Regions from separate parts of the Actinomadura sp. 9N407 genome, predicted to be linked through region 2. Evidence: riboswitches for the same ligand, from Rfam matches in the RefSeq annotation. Region 2 holds a riboswitch; each other region holds the start of a gene.

What was found. Region 2 has a riboswitch for cobalamin ahead of ACH34Q_RS42335 (ribonucleoside-diphosphate reductase subunit alpha). Riboswitches for the same ligand answer to the same signal wherever they lie in the genome.
Region 1: it holds a riboswitch for cobalamin, as region 2 does, so the genes downstream of both, ACH34Q_RS31785 (magnesium chelatase subunit D family protein) here and ACH34Q_RS42335 (ribonucleoside-diphosphate reductase subunit alpha) in region 2, are expected to answer to the same signal.
Region 3: it holds a riboswitch for cobalamin, as region 2 does, so the genes downstream of both, metE (5-methyltetrahydropteroyltriglutamate--homocysteine S-methyltransferase) here and ACH34Q_RS42335 (ribonucleoside-diphosphate reductase subunit alpha) in region 2, are expected to answer to the same signal.

The regions. Positions count from the first base shown of each region.
Region 1 is NZ_JBIRAW010000025.1:1,582-8,455, reverse strand. It holds gene ACH34Q_RS31795 (cobyrinate a,c-diamide synthase) at 1-1,078, opposite strand, end outside; gene cobO (cob(I)yrinic acid a,c-diamide adenosyltransferase) at 1,105-1,707, opposite strand; gene ACH34Q_RS31785 (magnesium chelatase subunit D family protein) at 1,710-3,968, opposite strand; cobalamin riboswitch at 4,094-4,227, opposite strand; gene ACH34Q_RS31780 (TetR/AcrR family transcriptional regulator) at 4,377-5,126, shown strand; gene ACH34Q_RS31775 (ATP-binding protein) at 5,130-5,783, opposite strand; gene ACH34Q_RS31770 (helix-turn-helix transcriptional regulator) at 6,007-6,849, shown strand; gene ACH34Q_RS31765 (DUF397 domain-containing protein) at 6,846-6,874, shown strand, end outside.
Region 2 is NZ_JBIRAW010000044.1:65,745-72,618, forward strand. It holds gene ACH34Q_RS42310 (LLM class flavin-dependent oxidoreductase) at 1-382, shown strand, start outside; gene ACH34Q_RS42315 (group II truncated hemoglobin) at 411-1,178, opposite strand; gene ACH34Q_RS42320 (copper resistance protein CopC) at 1,313-1,861, opposite strand; gene ACH34Q_RS42325 (YcnI family protein) at 1,894-2,610, opposite strand; gene ACH34Q_RS42330 (hypothetical protein) at 2,720-3,295, opposite strand; cobalamin riboswitch at 3,400-3,648, shown strand; gene ACH34Q_RS42335 (ribonucleoside-diphosphate reductase subunit alpha) at 3,739-6,138, shown strand; gene ACH34Q_RS42340 (ribonucleotide-diphosphate reductase subunit beta) at 6,129-6,874, shown strand, end outside.
Region 3 is NZ_JBIRAW010000021.1:133,122-139,995, reverse strand. It holds gene ACH34Q_RS29400 (PucR family transcriptional regulator) at 1-469, opposite strand, end outside; gene metE (5-methyltetrahydropteroyltriglutamate--homocysteine S-methyltransferase) at 788-3,046, opposite strand; cobalamin riboswitch at 3,083-3,309, opposite strand; gene ACH34Q_RS29390 (hypothetical protein) at 3,536-4,717, opposite strand; gene ACH34Q_RS29385 (DUF4365 domain-containing protein) at 4,714-5,256, opposite strand; gene def (peptide deformylase) at 5,480-6,025, shown strand; gene ACH34Q_RS29375 (hypothetical protein) at 6,022-6,804, opposite strand.

The sequences.
Region 1 (6,874 bases), on a different contig from region 2:
CCTTCAGGACACCGCACATCGGCTTGCCGTCCAGCTCGCTCGCGAGGTAGAGGAGGCCGGCGCACTCCGCGTACACCGGCCCGCCGCCTCCGCCAGGGCCACCGGCGGTGGCGAACGCGGCGAGGTCGCGGCGCAGCGGCTCGTTCGCCGACAGGCCGGAGGCGTACATCTCGGGGAAACCGCCGCCGATGACGACGCCGCGCGTCCCGTCCGGCAGCCGCTCGTCGCGCAGCGGATCGAACCGGACGACCTCGGCGCCGGCCGCCGCGAGAAGTTCCTCGTTCTCCGCGTACCCGAACGTGAACGCCGGTCCGCCCGCCACCGCGATCCGCGGCCGCTCCGGAACGGGGACGACCTGCTCGCGCGGGTCCCAGGGCTCGGCGTACAGGTCGGGAGCGGTACGGGCCAGCGCCATCAGGGCGTCGAGGTCGCACGAGGCGGCGACGAGCGCGCCCAGCCGTTCGACCGTGGCGACGGCCTCGGCGCTGCGCTCCGCCGCCGGGACCAGCCCGAGGTGCCGGGACGGCGTCTCGATGTCGTCGCGGCGCCGCAGCGCGCCCAGCACCGGAACGCCCAGTTCCTCGACGGCCTCGCGGCACATCCGCTCGTGCCCGTCCGAGCCGATCCGGTTGAGGACCACCCCGCCGAGGCGAATGTCGCCGTACGTACGGAACCCGTGGACGGTCGCCGCCACCGAACGTCCCGCCGCCGACGCGTCGACCACCAGAACGACGGGCGCGTCCAGGAGCTTGGCGACATGCGCGGTCGAGGCGAACTCGCCCTGCTCGGCCGCGCCGTCGTACAGGCCCATCACGCCCTCGACCACCGCCACGCCCGCGCCCACCGGCCCCTGCTGGAACCCGTGCAGGAACAGCGGAACGATCAGCTCCGGGGACGTCAGCCACGGGTCCAGGTTGCGGCCCGGGCGGCCGGTGGCCAGTGCGTGGTAGCCGGGATCGATGTAGTCGGGCCCGACCTTGTGCGGCGACACGGCCGTCCCGCGCGCGGTGAGCGCCGCCATCAGGCCGGTCGCGACGGTCGTCTTGCCGCTGCCCGAGGCGGGCGCGGCCACCACCAGCCGGGGAGCGGCGATCCGTGGACCGCTCACCACTCGATGCCCTTCTGACCCTTCTGGCCCCCGTCCATCGGGTGCTTCACCTTGCCCATCTCGGTGACCAGGTCGGCGAACTCCACCAGCCGCGGATCGGCGTCCCGGCCGGTGATCACCACATGCTGGTCGCCGGGCCGGTCCTTGAGCGCCGCGATGACGTCCTCGACGTCGATCCAGCCCCACTTCATCGGGTACGTGAACTCGTCCAGGACGTAGAAGCGGTACGCCTCGGCGGCCAGATCGCGCTTGATCTGCTCCCAGCCCTCGCGGGCGTCGGCCTCATGGTCGGCCTCGGTGCCCGGACGCTGGATCCACGACCAGCCCTCGCCCATCTTGTTCCAGGTCACCGAGCCGCCCTCGGCGCTCTCGCCGAGCACGCGCAGCGCCCGCTCCTCGCCGATCCGCCACTTGGCGGACTTGACGAACTGGAACACCCCGACCGCCCAGCCCTGGTTCCAGGCGCGCAGCGCCAGCCCGAACGCGGCGGTCGACTTCCCCTTGCCCGGACCCGTGTGGACGATCACCAGCGGCCGGTTGCGGCGCTGCCTGGTCGTCAGCCCGTCCTCGGGCACGTACTCCGGCTTGCCCTGCGGCATCGCTACGCCACCTTCCTGGAGGCCCGGACGACCCCGGCCAGTTCGTCAGAGCCGAGATCCTCCAGCCGTACGGTCTCGGCACCGAGCCGTACGCCCAGTTCGGCCGCCAGCCCGAGCCGTACCGGACCCGACTCGCAGTCGACGACGACCGACGCCACATCGGCCAGCAGCCCGGCCGCCGCGCTGGGATCGGGGCCGTGCGTGGCGCGGCCGTCGGTGACCACGACCAGCAGCGGCCGGCGGGCCGGATCGCGCATCCGCTCGACCCGCAGCGTCTCGGCGGCGCGCAGCAGGCCGGCGGTCAGCGGCGTACGGCCGCCGGTGGGCAGCCGTTCCAGCCGCCGCGCGCCGGCCTCGACCGACGACGTCGGCGGCAGCGCCAGCTCCGCGCCGGTGCCCCGGAACGTGATCAGCCCGATCTTGTCGCGGCGCTGGTAGGCGTCCAGCAGCAGGCTGAGCACCGCGCCCTTCACCGCGCGCATCCGCCGCCGGGCGGCCATCGAGCCGCTGGCGTCGACGACGAACAGCACCAGGTTGCCCTCGCGCCCGTCCCGTACCGCCTCCCGCAGGTCGGGCGGCGCGACGACGATCCCGGGACCGGTACGGCCGCGCGCGTGCTGGTGCGGGGCCGCGGCGTACAGCGTCGCGTTCAGGTGCAGGCCGCGCGAGCCGGGCCGGGCCCCGGAGACCCGCCCGTACGGGCTGCGGGCCTTGGACCTGCGGCCGGGCGCGCCCGCACCCATCCCGGGCACGGTGAAGAGGCGAGGCTTGAACGCGGCGTCCGCCGGCGCGGGCTCGCTCTCGGCGGGCTCGTTGCCTTCCTTGCCTTCCTTGCCTTCCTTGCCTTCCTTGGGATCACTGGGATCACTGGGATCCGCCGGAGTGTGGCGCTCGTCGGCGGGACGGGCGCCATCGGAGTCGGTCACCGGCCGCCCGCTCAGCAGCGCGTCGAGCACGCTGAGCACCGCGTCGCCGCCGGGGCCGTCGGGCTTGCCGCCACCCGGGCCGTCGCCGTCCCCGCCGCCGTCGCCGGGGCCGTCGTCATCGGGTCCGTCATCGTCCTGCGGCGGCTCGGGCTCCTCGGGCCGCTCAGGCTCCGAAGGACCGCCGTCCCCGGGGCCGGCGTGCTCCTGGAGGATCTCGTCCAGGCGGTCCTCGTCCAGGCCGGGCGCGTCGAACGGGTCGCGGCGGCGGCGGTGCGGCAGCGCCAGCCGGGCCGCCGTCCGTACGTCCTCGGCCGTGACCACGGTGCGCCGGTGCCAGGCGGCCAGCGCGATCGAGGCCCGCGCCGTGACCAGGTCGGCGCGCAGGCCGTCCACCTCGAACGCGGCGCAGACCGCGGTGATCTGCCGGAGCGCGGCGTCGCCGAGCTCCACCCGCGCGAGCCGGGACTGAGCGGCGGAGATCCGGGCCGCCAGCTCGGCCTCGGCGACCGCCCAGCCCGACGCGAACCGGACCGGGTCCTCCTCGAAGTCCAGCCGCCGCCGGACGACCTCGGCCCGCTCCGCCGGGTCGCGGGTGGCCGCCACCTCGACGGTCAGCCCGAACCGGTCGAGCAGCTGCGGCCGCAGCTCGCCCTCCTCCGGGTTCATGGTGCCGACCAGCAGGAAGCGCGCGGCATGCCGGATCGACACGCCCTCGCGCTCCACGTACGACTCGCCCATCGCGGCCGCGTCCAGCAGCAGGTCGACCAGGTGGTCGTGCAGCAGGTTGACCTCGTCGACGTAGAGCACCCCGCGGTGGGCGGCGGCCAGCAGGCCGGGCTCGTACGCCTTCACGCCCTCGGTGAGCGCCCGCTCGATGTCCAGGGAGCCGGTGAGCCGGTCCTCGGAGGCCCCGACGGGCAGTTCCACCAGGCGGGCCGGCCGCTCCTCGGCCCCGGGCCGTTCGACCGGCTGCGCCCGCGCGCTCTTGCCCCGTGCACTCTCGCCCCGTGCACCCCCGGCCCGTTCACCCTCGGGCCGTTCGCCCTCGACCTCGTCGTCATCGTCGTCGAAGACCGGGTGCGGGCCGTCCGGGCAGCCGGGGTCGGGATCGCGCGGCGCGCAGCCGAAGCGGCAGCCCGCCACGACCTGGACCGAGGGGAGCAGATCGGCCAGCGCGCGGACGATCGTCGACTTCGCGGTGCCCTTCTCGCCCCGGACCAGCACGCCGCCGACACCCGGCGACACCGCGTTGATCAGCAATGCCAGCTTGAGGTCGTCCATCCCGACGACGGCGGAAAAGGGGTAGCGCGCCGCGGCGCCTCGCGCGCGGCTCATCGGCCCATCAGACAGGGCATGCCTCATCGTCCTTCCCTCGGGTATCCACGCCCGTGGCGGTCCTGCAGAGGGACGAACCCGAGCCGTCTCGAGCCGGCGGTCACCCGCGTCCCCCGCGACGGCCGGAGTCTCCTGGCTCCCGGATCGCCACTCCCCCTCGGCCTTCCAGCGTCCCGTACGGGACGCCGTGGCCGAACGCGAGGGGAAGCTCCCCATGGTCACAGTTGCGGGACAGCCCCGGATTCGCACCGGGTTCCTCCGCTTCCGTCGCCTGCACAGAATGGCATATCGCCTGGGACCGCCCAAGTCGCGGCAGGGTGACAGCGCAGCGAGGGACAATGCACGAGGCGGCCTGCGGGCTCTGCACAGCGGTGCCGTGCGCGCCGTACCGCGGCATAGGCTGTACAGGTGGCCCCGTCCCTCCCCCGTCCCGACCGGACCCCCCGCTACCAGCGGCTGCCCCGAGACGAGCGACGCGACCAGATCCTCGGCGTGGCGCGGCGGATGTTCACCGAACTCCCGTACGCCGACGTCTCCACGTCCGCCATCGCGGAGGAGGCCGGTGTACGGCGCGGGCTGCTGCACTACTACTTCGGCACCAAGCGGGAGCTGTTCCTGGAGGTCGTCCGCGGCCTGTCGCACTCGATCGCGGTGCAGGCCCCGCCGCCGGACGAGTCGCAGCCGCTGGCGGACGCCGTCGACATGTGCGTCGGGCTCTTCCTGGACGCCGCCGAGGCCAACGCCACCACCTGGTTCGCCGCCGTGGACGCCGAGGGCTTCGGCCGCGACCCGCAACTGCTGCACATCATCCACCGCGCCCGCGACCTCACCGTCGAGCACATGCTCACCGTGCTGCGGGTGACGCACCCGAACGACACGGTCCGCGCCGTACTGCGCTCGTACTCCGGCCTGGCGGACGCCGCCACCCGGCAGTGGCTGCAGGAGAGCACCCTCGACCGCGGCCAGGTGCACACGCTGCTGGCCCGCTCGCTCCTGACGCTCCTCACCGACATCGCCCCCGCCGTAGAGCAGGCCCGGACCGAGCAGGCCCAGCCTGAGCAGGCGCGGGTCGAGGAGGCCCAGCCTGAGATCGCCCAGCCTGAGGTCGCCCGGCCTGAGGTCGCCCGGCAGGCCAGGACCGACGCCGGAAGCGTGTGAGGTTCAGCCGGCGGGGCGGCCGAGCAGGTGCACCGGAAGCCGGACCTGGCCCGGGATGGTGAACCACACCGCCTTGCCCTGCACTCTGGGAGTACGCCGCGACAGCGCCCGCAGCATCCCCCAGCGCCCTTCGGAGAGCTCCTGGACGATGCTCAGCCCGCGGCCGAAGTCGCCCGACGTCCACGAGTAGCCCGTCAGCCGGGCCGACACATGCCGGTCGAAGACCGCGCACCGGGTCTCACCGGGCGGCCCGGTGTAGAGCCAGAGCTCATGCGGGCCGTGGTCGCGGGCGTGCTGGTGGGCGTTGGTGGCGAGCTCGCTCGCCATCAGCTGGGCGTCACCGATGACCGACCGGTCCACGCCCGCCTCGGCCAGCGCCTCGGCCAGGACCCTTCGGGCGTGGCTCGCGCAGCCCGGGCCCGCGGGCAGCGTCCAGGCCAGGCCCCGGGGTACGAAGCCGGACGTGAACGCGGCCGGCGTACCGGTACACGGGGTGGCCGGCGTGGACGATGCCGGTGGAGCGGACGGTGTCGGTGGAGCGCACGGTGCCGGTGGAGCGGACACCGCGGTGCCCAGGTAGGCGGGTGTCCGGTCGGAAGCGTGGTCGGCGGCGGCGAAGCCCTCGGCTCCGCCTGCCGTCTCTGGCGAGGTCTGCACGGGATCCTCCCGCGTGGCTGTCCATGGTGCGCGGTTGCGAACTGCCCCGTCACCCGGTGGTGGAACTGCACGCGTCTGGTGGGTAACGCAATGTCTCCGAGCGGTCACATGAATCCACCTTCGCGTGAGATTCTCATCCTTGCAACACGCTTTGCGAGATTGCCGTTACCGGCATGGTCATATGCCTTGAACGGAACCGACCGAATCGGGAGACTCTCGGCTCATGACGTATCGCCCCACCGTCCGTGGACGCCGGCTGGCCCGGGAACTGCGCAGGCTGCGCGAGACGCAGGGACTGACCCTGCAGGAGGTGGCGGACCGGCTCGACTGGTCCCGGGCCACCGTCTCCCGGCTGGAGACCGGGCAGACCCGTCCCAAACCCGGCGATATCGCCGACCTTCTCGACCTGTACGGCTTCCCCAGCCCCGGGCGGGACGCCCTGATCAACCTGGCCCGGGAGGCGGGCCAGCGCGGCTGGTGGACGGCCTACGCGGACGTGTTCACCGGCAGCTACGTGGCACTGGAGGACGAGGCGTCCCAGATCCGCGCCTGGGACACCCAGCTCGTCCACGGGCTGCTGCAGACCGAGGACTACTCCCGTGCGGTGATCACCGCGGGCCGGATGCTGCCGGGGCCGACCGAGATCGAACGACGGATCGACGCCCGCAAGGCCCGGCAGGCGCTGCTGGACCGGGCCGAGGCGCCCCGGGTGCACCTCATCGTGGACGAGGGCGTGCTGCACCGCCCGATCGGGGGATGGCCGGTGATGCGGGCCCAGCTGGCCGCGCTGGCCGAGTTCGCCGCCCGGCCGCGGATCGACATTCAGGTACTCCCGTATGACACAGGGGCACATGCCGGACTTGACGGACGTTTCACGATACTTTCGTTTCCGAACCCCGCAGACCCTGATATCGCCTACGTAGAGGGCACCATGGGCGACGTTTATCTCGAAAGCGCCGAGGAAATAGCAACACATGGGGACCGCTTCGACCGCGTCGCGGCGGCCGCCCTTCCCCCCGAGGATTCCGCGCACCTCATCGCCGAGGCAGCAAGGAGCAGCCCGTGAACCACCCCGATCGCGACCTCACCCA
Region 2 (6,874 bases):
GGCCGTCGCCGGCCGGGTGGCCGACGGCTGGATCCCCGGGCACGCCGCCGACTGGCTCAGCCCGCGCTACCGCGAGTCCCGTCCGGTCATCGACGACGCGGCGAGGGCGGTGGGACGCGATCCCGGGGACATCGCCACGGTCTACAACCTGCCCGGCCGCATCACCTCGGCCCCGCTCGCCGCCACCCGCGACGGCAAGGGCCGCTGGAAGGGCGGCTCGCCCGAGCAGTGGATCGAGGAGCTCACCGGCGCGGTGCTCGAGCACGGCGCGTCGGGCTTCACCTACTTCCCGGCCGGTGACACGCCCCTGGACGTCGCGCTCGGACGTTGGGCCCAGGAGATCGTCCCGGCCGTACGCGAAGCCATCGAGAAGCCCGCCTGACGAGCACCTTGCGGCGGGCGCGCCGTTCTCAGGGGCTGGGGATGTACGGGGGTGCCACGCCCCAGCCCCACTTGGGGACGGGTGCCTGCTTCGGCGGTGTCGCGCCGAGCTGCGAGTTGGACAGCGCCAGGCGGGTGCCCCATTCGATGTAGCCGAAGAAGGCGGCGCGGAACTCGGGGTCGTCGGGAAGGCCGACCTCGTCGGCGGCGTCCATCAGCAGGCTGACCCAGCGGCGGCGCTGCGGCTCGGTGATGGCCTTGTCCGTGTGGTGGGAGAGCATGCTGCTGTAGCCGCCACGTTCACCGGTGTAGCGCGAGGGACCGCCGAAGACCTCCGCCAGCCACATCGCGACGAACGCGGGATGGTGCGGGTCCATGTGGGCGAAGAGCGGGCCGATCAGGTCGTCCTTGAGCACCCGGGCGTAGAACGCCTCGGTGAGCCGCTCGAACGCCTCGCCGCCGCCCGCCCACTCGTACACGCTCGGAACGGACGCGCCCGCGCCGCGCACGGGGGTGCGCTCGTAGTGGCGCATCTCCTCGATCTGCTTCACGTACGGGCGGATCTCGGCGAAGAAGGCGGGGAAGTGCTCGCCGCCCCGGAAGCCCTGCAGGTGGTCCTCGGCGGAGGTCCAGGTGATGCGCAGGATGTACGACTCGGGCTCTTCGACGCACCGGGACAGTTCGTACTCGACGCACTGGGGTGCGGCGGCGAGGGACACGGCGGCGCGCGCGTAGGCGGACTCGAACTCGTCGGCGTCCTGCCGGCCGATCCGGTAGCGGATGTACTCGACGATCATGTGATCACGGCCCCGATCCATAGTTGGCGCCATCAATGTAATCGAGTAATCATCGGTCTGGGGATGGGTTGGCCGGACCCGGCACCCGAGTCGGGTACCGGGTCCGGAACCCGGGTCCAGGAGGGACCGGCAGGTCAGTCCTGCGTGGGCCGGCGGGCCCAGGCGACGCCGCCCGCGATGGCCGCGATGAGCAGCGCGGCGACACCGATCCACAGCCAGCCGGACGAGGAGCCCTTCTCCTCTTCCTGGCCGGCCGCCTGCGTCGTGGCGGGAGCGGCGGGGGCGGGGGCGGCGGCGCCCGACGGTGCCGTCTGCGTCGCCGGCGAGCCCTTCACCGTGAACGTGTAGGTACCCGTGATCGGGTGGCCGTCGCTGGACACCACGCGCCAGCCGACCGTGTACTCCCCGTTCGCGAGCGTCCCCTTCACCGGCTGGGCGACCTTGTTGTCGATCGCCTGCGCGGCTCCGGCCTCGTGCCGGGTGCCGTCGGGGCCGGTGAGCACGATCCGCGGGACGCGGACGGTCCCGGTGAAGGTCAGTTCGATCTCGCTCGGCGACGCGATCTGCGCGCCCTTCTCCGGGTTGGAGGACTTCAGGGAGTCATGCGCCCAGGCGGGGGCGGCGCCCAGCCCGAGCATCGCTCCGACCAGCGTGAACGCTACTGCGATCTTCCTGATGCTCATGCCTGCCTCCTTGCCCATGACCGCCTTCCTGCTCATGCCTGCCGCCTGGTACGGGAGAGGCCGAAGCCGCCGATCCCGATTCCGATCACACCGGCGGCCAGCCCCAGGCCGCCGACCAGCCGGGCCGTACCGTCGTCAGCGGACGCGGCGGACGCGGGTGTCTTGGCGCTCGTGGCGACCATCCCGGTAGCGGCCGGGGCGGTGCCCTTGGGGGTGAGCTTGAGGACCGGCGCCGGATGCTCGGGCTCGTTCGTCCCGTCGCCCGGGTCCTGATCCCACTTCACGACCTCGTCGTTGGAGTAGGTCTGCTCGGCCTTGAACAGTACCTGGTCGACGTTGGTGGGCAGCGGGCCCATCGAGACGTCGAACTCCTCGAACCGGCCCGTCTCGATCTCGCCGCCCGTCCAGACGATCCGGGAGACGGCCTCGGTGATCTCGCCGCCGTCGGTCTTCACCGGCGCCTCGAGCTTGGCGCGCTCGACCTTGACCGTCCAGCCGGGAACGGCCCGTACCGACACGTGCTCGATCGGGTGGCCGGCCGGCATCTCGATCGCCAGCTTGGTGGTCCCGGCATTGGGCCGCTCGTTCGGGACCCGGAAGGAGACCTTGGTGAACGAGCCCTGCTCGGCGGTACGGGGGTTGGCGGTGACGTGGGCGGCGGCGCCGGAGGCCAGGCCGACGATCGAGACGGCGGTCAGCGAGGCGAGTGCGGCGGCCCTGCGGGCGCGCCTGGACATGTCCCTGGACATGGGGATTCTCCGTTCGAGGCGTACGGAATTCGAGGCGTACGGGTTCATGCCGGACGCGCCGGGAATGGGCGCGCGTCCGGTGGCGTACGGCACTCCTCGTACGGCCCGTTCAGCCGTACGCGAGCGCCCTCGAACGCCGTGGCGGCCCGCGCCGTACGACCTGGTGCCGCAGGATCCGGCCGGCCGGACCCGTCGTGATCTCCGCCACCGTCACCCGGGGTGTACGGGGTGGCACGGTGACGGGTTCGATCGTGAGCAGCAGCCGCGCGGGGCGCTCGGCGATCCGCCGCGCCAGGGACCAGGCGGCCCGTTCACCGCGCCGCAGCCACCAGGCCGAGACGACCGCCGCGCCGATGTGGGCGAGCGTCATCGCCGTACCCGACTCGTGGCCGGCGATCTCGGCGGGCGCGTGATGCCCGCCGGTGGACGAGGCGCCCGCGTACAGGCTGTGCAGGACGAACTGGCCGCCCAGCAGCCCGCCGAGGACGGTCGGCAGCGAACGCTCGTGGCCCGCCAGCGCCAGCGTCACCGCGAGGACCCCGCCGAAGCCGGCCACGATCGCCCAGGAGGGGACCGTGGTGGTGGAGGTCAGCGCGTGCCCGAGGGTCGCCAGCGTCACGCAGACGGTGGTGAAGACCACCGCCCGGGAGGCCCGGAACAGGGGACGCGGCGGCTGCGGTGACATGGCGCGCCCATCGTCCCACCCCCGGCCGGTGATCTCCACACACCCCCCGAGATCGGTATGGCCGCCCCACATCTAGTGTTGTCGCAATCGGCCTCACCTAGATGTAGGGTCATGATCGTGCTGGTTCGCCCGTGCCGATCGAGGGCGCGGGCGTCGTAAGAGGGAACCCGGTGAGATTCCGGGACTGCCCCGCAGCGGTGAGCGGGAACGACCGCCGTCATCGGCACTGGCCCACGCGGCGTTCAGGGAACGCGGCGAGCGGGCCGGGAAGCGACGGCCACTAGGTCACGTCCTCCTTCCGGGAGGCGTGCTGCCCGCGAGTCCGAAGACCTGCCCGCACCGATGTTTCGTCCAGGCCTCGCGGGAGGGCCGGTGGGCGGTGCGCGGCGGCCTGCCGTGCTCCCCTCCCTTGCCGCGGGGCGAGCTCGCGAGGGAGAGAGCACGTGACACGGCAACTCACAGCGCCGCCGGCCACGCCCGGTGTTTCGGACGGTGTTTCCGACGGTTCCACGGGCGTCGCCGCTGAGATCGAGCGCGCCTGCGCCGGACTGCCCGGTGCCGATCCGCGGCCGCTGCTGGCGGCGGTACGGGGCGAGGCTGGCGACGCGCGGCGGCGGGAACGCGCCATCGCCGAGGCCGCCGCGCTGGTGGCCGCCGAACCCGCGTACTCCAGGGTCGCGGCGCGGCTGCTGAGCCTGCGGATCGCCGCCGAGACCGAGGCCGAAGGGGTACGGACGTTCGCGGAGTCCGTCGCCGCGTCGCACGCGGAGGGCCTGCTGGCCGACGAGGCCGCGGCCTTCGTCGCCGAGAACGCCGATGCCCTCGACGACCTGATCGACGCGAGCGCCGACGAGCGTTTCGAGTATTTCGGGCTCCGCACGCTCTACGACCGGTACCTGCTGCGCCACCCGAGCACGCGCCGCGTACTGGAACGGCCGCAGTTCTTCCTGATGCGGGTCGCGTGTGGATTGTCCTACAGCGACGAAGTCGCATCGGGGGGTGTGGGGGGTAGCCCCCCCACGGGTGGACACGACACGGTGGGCGACGCCGCTGAGCTGTACGGGCTGCTCAGCACGCTGTCGTACCTGCCCAGCTCCCCGACGCTGTTCAACTCGGCGGCCCGCCGCCCGCAGCTGTCGTCCTGCTTCCTGCTCGACTCGCCGCAGGACGAGCTGGAGTCGATCTACGAGCGGTACGCGCAGGTGGCCCGGCTCAGCAAGTACGCGGGCGGGATCGGGATCTCGTGGACCCGGGTCCGGTCGCGCGGGTCGCTGATCCGCGGCACCAACGGCCACTCGAACGGGATCGTCCCGTGGCTGCGGACGCTGGACTCCTCCGTCGCCGCCGTCAACCAGGGCGGCCGCCGCAAGGGCGCCGCATGCGTCTACCTGGAGCCGTGGCACGCCGACGTCGAGGAGTTCCTGGAACTGCGCGACAACACCGGCGAGGACGCGCGCCGTACGCACAACCTCAACCTCGCCAACTGGATCCCGGACGAGTTCATGCGCCGGGTCGAGGCCGACGGGACCTGGTCGCTGTTCGACCCCAAGGAGGTCCCCGAGCTCACCGACCTGTGGGGCGAGGAGTTCGACGCCGCGTACCGCAAGGCCGAGGACGACGGCCGGTACGTACGGCAGGTCGAGGCCCGCCGGCTGTACGGGCGGATGATGCGGACGCTCGCCGAGACCGGCAACGGCTGGATGACGTTCAAGGACGCCGCCAACCGGGCCTGCAACCAGACCGCCGATCCCGGCCGCGTGGTGCACCTGTCCAACCTCTGCACCGAGATCCTCGAAGTCACCGGAAACAGCGAGACCGCCGTCTGCAACCTCGGCTCGGTCAACCTGGCGGCCCACACCGGCGAGGACGGGATCGACTGGACGCGGCTGCGCGGCACCGTCCGTACGGCCGTCCGCTTCCTGGACCGGACGATCGACCGCGGCTTCTACCCGACCGACGAGGCGGCGGGGGCCAACCGGCGCTGGCGGCCGGTCGGGCTGGGCGTGATGGGCCTGGCGGACGTGTTCTTCAAGCTGCGGCTGCCGTTCGACTCGCCGGAGGCGCGCGAGCTGTCCACCCGGATCGCCGAGGAGATCGCCCTCGCCGCGTACGGCGCGTCGGCCGACCTGGCCGAGGAGCTGGGACGGCTGCCCGCGTACGAGCACACCCGGACGTCCCGCGGCCAGCTTCACCTGGACCACTTCCCGGACGCGAGCCCGGCCCGTACCGCCGAATGGGACGCCCTGCGCGCCCGGATCGCGGACGTCGGCCTGCGCAACTCGCTGCTGATCGCGATCGCGCCGACGGCCACGATCGCGTCCATCGCGGGCTGCTACGAGTGCATCGAGCCGCAGGTGTCCAACCTGTTCAAGCGCGAGACGCTGTCGGGCGAGTTCCTGCAGATCAACGGCTACCTGGTCGCGGACCTGAAGGCCCTCGGGCTGTGGACGCCGGCCGTACGGGACGCGATCAAGCGCTCGAACGGCTCCGTCCAGGGCATCACCGACCTGCCCGGCGAACTGCGCACCCTCTACCGCACCGCATGGGAACTGCCCCAGAAGTCCCTGATCGACCTGGCGGCGGCGCGCACGCCGTACATCGACCAGAGCCAGTCGCTCAACCTCTTCATGGAGACGCCGACCATCGGCAAGCTCTCCTCGATGTACGCCTACGCGTGGCGGAGCGGTCTCAAGACGACCTACTACCTGCGCTCCCGTCCGGCGACGCGGATCGCGCAGACGACGATCACACCAGCGGCCACGACGGCGACCACGGGCGCCACCACGGACGAGGCCGTCATGTGCTCCCTCGAAAACCCCGAAACCTGCGAGGCGTGCCAGTGAGCCTGCTCGACCCCGGCATGGACCTGACCCTCAGGCCCATGCGCTACCCGGACTTCTACGAGCGCTACCGCGCCGCCATCCGCAACACCTGGACGGTCGAAGAGGTCGACCTGGCCTCCGACCTGGCCGACCTCGCCAAGCTCTCCCCAGAGGAACAGCACCTGGTCAACCGCCTGGTCGCGTTCTTCGCCACCGGCGACTCGATCGTGTCGAACAACCTCGTCCTCAACCTCTACAAGCACATCAACGCCCCGGAGGCGCGCCTCTACCTGTCACGCCAGTTGTTCGAGGAGGCCGTCCACGTCCAGTTCTATCTGACGCTGCTGGACACCTATATCCCGGACAACGACGAGCGCGCGCGGGCGTTCGCGGCGATCGAGCACATCCCGTCCATCCGGGCGAAGGCGGAGTTCTGCTTCCGCTGGATCGATTCCCTGGGCGGCCTGGACTCGCTCCAAACGGCCACCGACCGCCGAACGTTCCTGCTCAACCTCATCTGCTTCGCCGCGTGCATCGAGGGTCTGTTCTTCTACGGGGCGTTCGCGTACGTCTACTGGCTCCGTTCCAGGGGCCTCCTGAACGGCCTCGCGTCCGGCACCAATTGGGTGTTCCGGGACGAGTCCATGCACATGGAGTTCGCCTTCGCGGTCGTCGACACCGTACGGGCCGAGGAGCCCGAACTGTTCGACACCGAGATGACCGACCAGGTCACCCGCATGATGGAAGAGGCCGTCGA
Region 3 (6,874 bases), on a different contig from region 2:
CGTAGCCCTGCGCGGCGGCGCCGGCCAGCTCCTCCAGGAAGACGAACAGCGACTCGATGATCTGCCCGAGGGTGGTCAGCGACCAGTCGAGCCGCCGGGCGTCCTTGATGAAGCGGCGGCACGCCACCTGCCCGCTCACCCGGATCGCGGTCTGCAGCCCGTCCAGGCTGCGGCCGCCGCGCGCCTCGTGCGCGCCGATGCCGACATAGATCCGGGTCAGCTCGTCCCAGCCGGTCTCCGGCCGGCCCATCGCCTCGACGAAGTGCCGCACGGTCTCCTCGACCGTCCAGCGCATCCGGCGGCCGTAGGTGCTCTCCGCCGGCCGCGCGTACTCGGGCACCAGCCCCTGGATCTCGCGGACCATCTCTTCCGCCGCCGCCTCGAGATGCGGGCGCAGCGGACGTGCCAGCGCCTCCGGCACCTCCGCGAGCCGCAGCCTGGTGGCCGCCGGTCTGATCTGCTCGTTCACGTGGACCTCCTTGCCAGGTCCCCCGAACGCGTTCGCGCACCACTGTCCTTACACCGTTGCGCGGTCGCCTCCACAGAGATAGTCACGATGACAATTTCTTGGGCGCTGCGGTTATCAATCTGCACACAAGCAACACGAGGGGCAAGTCCCTCTGTGACGGGCCATGCCGGATCCCGTTCCAGACCGGGACCGTTCCCAACCCTCCGGCGCGCTCTTGCGCCCGAACGCGCCGGCCCGGCACGATGCCGTACCGGACCGGCGCTGAGTGGGTCAGACGCTGAGTGAGTCAGACCCTGAGTGGATCAGACGCTGAGAGGGTCAGCTGGACAGGGAGTCGCGGACGCGGCGCGCCGCCTCCACCATGTTGCGCAGCGCCGCCTCGGTCTCCGGATAGCCGCGGGTCTTCAGCCCGCAGTCGGGGTTGACCCAGAGCCGTCCCGGCGCGATGGCCTGCAGGGCCCGCCGCAACGACTCCTCCATCTCCTCGACCGCCGGAACGCGCGGCGAGTGGATGTCGTACACGCCCGGCCCGATGCCGCTGCCGTACCCGGCCTCGCGCAGGTCGGTGACCAGCTCCATGTGCGAACGGGCCGCCTCCACGCTCGCCACGTCGGCGTCCAGGTCGCCGATGGCGCCGATGACCTCGCCGAACTCCGAGTAGCACATGTGCGTGTGGATCTGCGTGGAGTCCGCCACCCCGCAGGTCGCCAGCCGGAACGCGCCGACCGCCCACTCCAGGTACGCGGCGTGCGCGGACCGGCGCAGCGGCAGCAGCTCGCGCAGCGCCGGCTCGTCGACCTGGACGACCCCGATCCCGGCGGCCTCCAGATCGCGGATCTCGTCCCGCAGCGCCAGCGCCACCTGCCGGGCGGTCTCGCCGAGCGGCTGGTCGTCCCGGACGAACGACCAGGCCAGCATCGTCACCGGCCCGGTCAGCATGCCCTTGACCGGACGGCGCGTGCGCGACTGCGCGTAGGTCGTCCAGCGGACGGTCATCGCCTCCGGGCGCGACACGTCCCCGTGCAGGATCGGCGGCCGGACGTAGCGGGTGCCGTACGACTGCACCCAGCCGTTCACGGTGGCCGCGTACCCGTCGAGCTGCTCGGCGAAGTACTGCACCATGTCGTTGCGCTCGGGCTCGCCGTGGACGAGGACGTCCAGGCCCAGTTCCTCCTGCAGCGCGATGACGCGGTCGATCTCGGCCCGCATGACCTTCTCGTACGCGTCGGCGTCGATCCGCCCGGCCCGGTGGTCGGCGCGCGCCCGCCGTACCTCCGCCGTCTGCGGGAACGAGCCGATCGTCGTGGTCGCCAGCGGCGGTAGCTCCAGCGCTCGCTGCTGCGCCGCGAACCGTACGGACCGGTCGGGACGGACGGAACCGTCGCCGAGCGCGTCCAGCCGCGCCCGTACCCGGTTGTCGATCCTGGGCCGCGCCACCACGTCCCCGTCCGCGTCGGCGATCACGTCGTGGCCCTCGCGCAGCGCCCGGCCGAGCAGCACCACCTCGTCCACCTTCTGCCGCGCGAACGCCAGCCGCGCCCGCAGCCCGGGGTCCAGGTCCGGCTCGGCGTCCGCGTCCAGCGGTACGTGCAGCAGCGAGCAGGAGGTACCGACCACCACCTCGCCCACCAGGCCGAGCAGCGAGGCGCAGGTCGACACGGACTTGGACAGGTCGGTGCGCCACACGTTGCGGCCGTCCACCACCCCGGCGACCAGCGTGCGGCGCGGCAGCCCGCCGATCGAGGCCAGCGCCTGGAGGTTGCCGGGCCCGGCGACGAAGTCCAGGCCGATCGCCTCCACCCGGGTCGCGGCGAGGGCGGGAAGCGCCGCGCCGATCTCCCCGAAGTAGGTGGCGACCATCAGGCGAGGCCGTGACGTCAGCCCGGCGAGCCGGTCGTACGCCCGGCGGAGCGCCTCCAGCTCCTCGTCGGTACGGTCCGCCGCGAGCGCGGGCTCGTCCAGCTGGACCCACTGCGCGCCCTCGCCGGCGAGCCGTTCGAGCAGCTCCGCGTACACCTCGACGACCGGGTCCAGCAGGTCGAGCGGCCGGAAGCCCTCGGGCGCGTCCGGCGCGGGCTTGGCCAGCAGCAGGTACGTCAGCGGGCCCACCAGCACCGGCCGGGTCTCGATGCCGAGCGCCCGCGCCTCCCGGTACTCGGCGATCGGCTTGGCCCCGCCCCCGCCGGCGAGCCGCGGCCTCGTGTCCAGGCCCAGCTCAGGAACGAGGTAGTGGTAGTTCGTGTCGAACCACTTCGTCATCTCCAGCGCCGGAATGCCGTCCGCTCCCCGCGCCATCGCGAAGTAGGCGTCCAGCCCGCTGAGATGCCGGAAGCGCGCCGGCGCCGCGTCCAGCAGGACGGTGGTGTCGAGCACCTGGTCGTACAGCGAGAACGTGTTGGACGGGATCTGCTCCAGCCCGGCGTCCCTCAGCCCGGTCCACACGTCGCGCCGCAGGCCCGCTCCCGTACGGAGGAGCTCGGCTTCGCCGGCGCGTCCCGCCCAGTAGGCCTCGGTCGCGCGCTTCAGCTCGCGTTCCGGGCCGATCCGGGGATAACCGAGCACGGTCGTAGATGTCATGGCAGCTCTCCCTCGTCGCCATGGACTCCGCGCGCCGGCCGGCGCGCGGGCGGAGGCAGGTCTTCGGACTCACGGGCACCGTGCCGGTCAGGCACGCCCTACTGGCCGTCGCTTCCCAGACCGCTTCCGGCGGTCCAGTGCGTGATGACGGCGGTCGTTCCCGTTCACCGCTGCGGGGCAGTCCCGGAATCTCGCCGGGTTCCCTCTTACGACACCCGTCCGCTGGGACGCGGCACAGGTGAACCATCCGCAACCGCGAGTATAGGCACGCGACGTCAGTAGCATTCAGGGGGCCCACGACCGGCCACCGGCACCCACGCCATCGCGAGGGCGAGTGAACGATCACGGTCGGGGACGAACGGACCCCATTGTGGCCCGCGCTGTCAGCAGGGAGAACCAAACCGATCCCGCCGCCAGGGCGGCTGAGCTGCGCTCGGCTTGTACCGCAAGCGATTGCAAGTGCCCGTAAAACCAGGTTGTACTTGCCGGCTACTCGTCTTCCGGGCCCGGGAGAACAGAGAACGATGTGATTCTTCGAATCGATCGCCTCGTTCCCCTTATGTCCAAATCGCCCGTCACGGTTACCAGTAGCCCATTCCCGTGAGCCCGGAACGCCTCGTTGTAGTCGGTCTCACCTAGTTCCACTCGATACCGACGAGGTTCACCGGAGTCATCAGAAACACCTTGAACCACCGCCTCTCCTCGCCCATATTTACCTTCCCGGAACAAGCGGACGACGAGGCCGGTGACAGTGACTCCCGCCCTGGATTGCTTGGTGCGCAGGTAGTCGGCAGCTTCACCGAGAATGCGTTGCTGGCCAGGCGTTATGCGAAGAAATGCCGGAAGTGTCGCGCCACCTGCAAGCGGTGTTTTGGCGAAACGGACCTGATATGTTCCATGGTCCACGCCTCCCAAGGAACTCAAGGCGGCGAGTTCTGTAGCATTAGGCGCACCCGGAGAATGTTCTCCAAACGAGGAGAGCGGAAGGTTCCCCTCGCTGACGTGCTCCGCCAACCCTTGGGCCTTCCTTGCGGCCGCAAGCATTCTGTTCGTCACTTTTCGCCCGAAGGGCTGAGGGGGTACCTGAACGAGCGACTCCTGGCCTGGCGGCACTGAATCATCAGTCTCAGTTGAATAAACGTCGTCCAGGGGCAGTGCGAGAGAAAGAATGAAACTTCCCGGCTGCGTCGAGATCCTTGCTTGGGCAGCATAAGCTTCAGCGCGCTGAGGGCGCCTCGGGGGCAGGACGAGAGAGTCAGAGTCCAGTGCGGCAGCGGCGGCGACCACATAGTTCTTGAGGGCAGAAATTGCAGAATGCGCAAGGTTTAAGGGGGCTTCGCCCGGTGGAACGTCTGGAGTGAGGCGGACGGCAACATTGTCTGCCCCGCCAAAAAGAATGTCATTGACTATCTCCTGGGGCAGCCTCCGCTCAACAAAAGATAGTGCCTCCAAAGCCTCGTAGGCGCGCTCGGAATAGTCGCGCACATTCTGCTGTGCAGGTAGGACGATGCGAATCACGCGATCGGCGACACCATCAGCGGGTCGCCACAGGCTCGTACGGCCATCGACATCCTCGAGAGACCAACCTGATCTCTGAAGGTAGTTTTTGAGCGCTTCCAGACCGGGGGCCTTAAATGCGGCACGCCCAGGAGCGGCATCCAGTTGGCTCACGGTTGCTCCCAAACATCAATGGCGGGAACCGGGGTCGATCGCCGAACTCCGTACGTCTTGAGCATCCTGTACAGGCCTGAACGATCCAGGCTGTTGATCGTAGGAAGGCGGACCACTTGGCTCGTCCCGTTGCTTGAGGGCTTCATGCCCTCAAGTGACACCCATGCCCCACGACCGCACAGGAGCGTTCCCTGCTCGTGAAGGCGCACCTTCTCACCTTCTCCAGGAACGCCGATGACGGCGAGTACTCTACCAACGGCGTGATCGGTGCGCCTGAGCACATGGTAGGTCTCAAGGTCAAGGTCGTAGCTGAAGTCTCCGGAGTCAAGCTGCCTAAGCTCGATCGTAGTTTTTACCTGCACGTTCACAGTGGGGTAGTACGTCCCCAGTTCCACCCCTGGGTACACGAGCTGCACGTCCGCCTTCTGGAGATCTACCGTGGTAGGCCGACCGTGAAGGAGGCCGCAGCCCGCTGCGACAGCCTCTAGCCAGGCTTCGCCGAAGTCACCTTGGAGGGTGTTCTGGTCGTGGTCCCGCACGGGTCGATTGTGTCGTACAACTCGGCTCGAGCGTGGCAAGTCGCGCACAGCGGGTGGTGGGTGACGTGTTGGACAACGTGCCTTGAACCTGCCGCCAAGTCCGTGAATGCAGAGTGGGTGGGGAGTCACGGGCATCGTGCCGGCCGTGAGTAACGGGCACGCGACGTCAGTAGCATTCAGGGGGCCGACGCTGGGTTCGCCCGGACGCGGGAAGGGATGCGGGATGACGGGACAGGTACGACCGATCACGCTGGTGGGGGAGCCGGTCCTGCACGCGCCGTGCCGTACGGTCGAACGGTTCGACGACGAGCTCGCACAGCTCGTGGAGGACATGTTCGCCAGCATGTACGAGGCGAACGGCGTCGGGCTCGCCGCCAACCAGGTCGGCGTAGGCCTGCGCGTGTTCGTGTACGACTGCCATGACGCCGACGACCGCGAGCACAAGGGCGTCCTCATCAACCCCACCCTCGTCCTACCGGAACTCGGGGAGCGCCGCCTGGACGATGACGACGAGGGCTGCCTTTCGGTGCCCGGCCCGTACGCCAAGCTGGCCCGTCCCGACCGTGCGACGTGCCACGGCTTCGATGTGAAGGGCAACGAGGTCACCGTAGAGGGGACCGGGCTACTCGCCCGATGCCTGCAGCACGAGTGCGACCACCTGGAGGGGCGCGTCTACATCGACCGCCTGTCCGGGCGCGCGCGTAAGAAGGTCCTCAAGGAGTACGAGCAGCTCCGCGCCGAAGCCGAGGCGGAAGCCGCCGCGCCCTAGCCGAGTAGTTGTTCGTACGCGTCGAGCGCCCGGTGGAACTCCTTCACGGGCAGCTCGCACGCACGCCCCTCAAGCCAGAGGTGCTCCAGCCGTACGGTCTCGGTGCCGCGTACGAGATGGCACGCGTTGCCCGTGTGCTCCCACCCCGGAGGCGCCTCCCGTACTACGTCCAGGTGATGCCGGTGGCTCTGCAGGTCCTGGAGCAGGAACGCGGCCAGAACGTACGACCGGCCCGGTACGTCCAGGAAGTCGCCGGCGAGCGCGCAGACCGCCTCCGGGTCGATGCGCGCGTCGAGCAGTACGGGGAAGAACGTGCGGATGTGCTGCGGCGCGTCCGCCAGGTCGGAGGGACCGAGCGGTAGCCGGCCGACGCCGTTCGGATGGAGATAGCCGTGCCCCGGAACGCCCGCGATCGCGCCCGACCATGCGCCCGGGATCCCCGTGATGAACTCCGCGTCCGACATCAGGGTCGTGGTCACGCCCGTCATCGCCTGGATACCGTCCACGCGGCTCGGCAGGAACGTCTTGGTCCCGGTCCACACCTCACCGGTCACGTGGTCCCGTACCGCCAGGTCGGCCCAGTAGGCCCCCTGCCCGGCTCCTAGGGGCAGACACGATTCGGGGTGCGGCGCCAGCGCGGCCACTTCGGTCAGCGTGGCGTGAGAGGTCTGCAACAGCCCCCAGCCCCAGACGGGCTCGGCCACCCCGCCCAGCCCCAGCATCGTCACAGCGGCCCCCGGTACGGGCCGGCAGTGGAAGCGCAACGGAAGTGGCACCATCTGGGCGATTATTCCGCTGCCCGCCTTCACTTGCCATGAAACCGACAAATCCGGCCAGCACCCGCGCGAC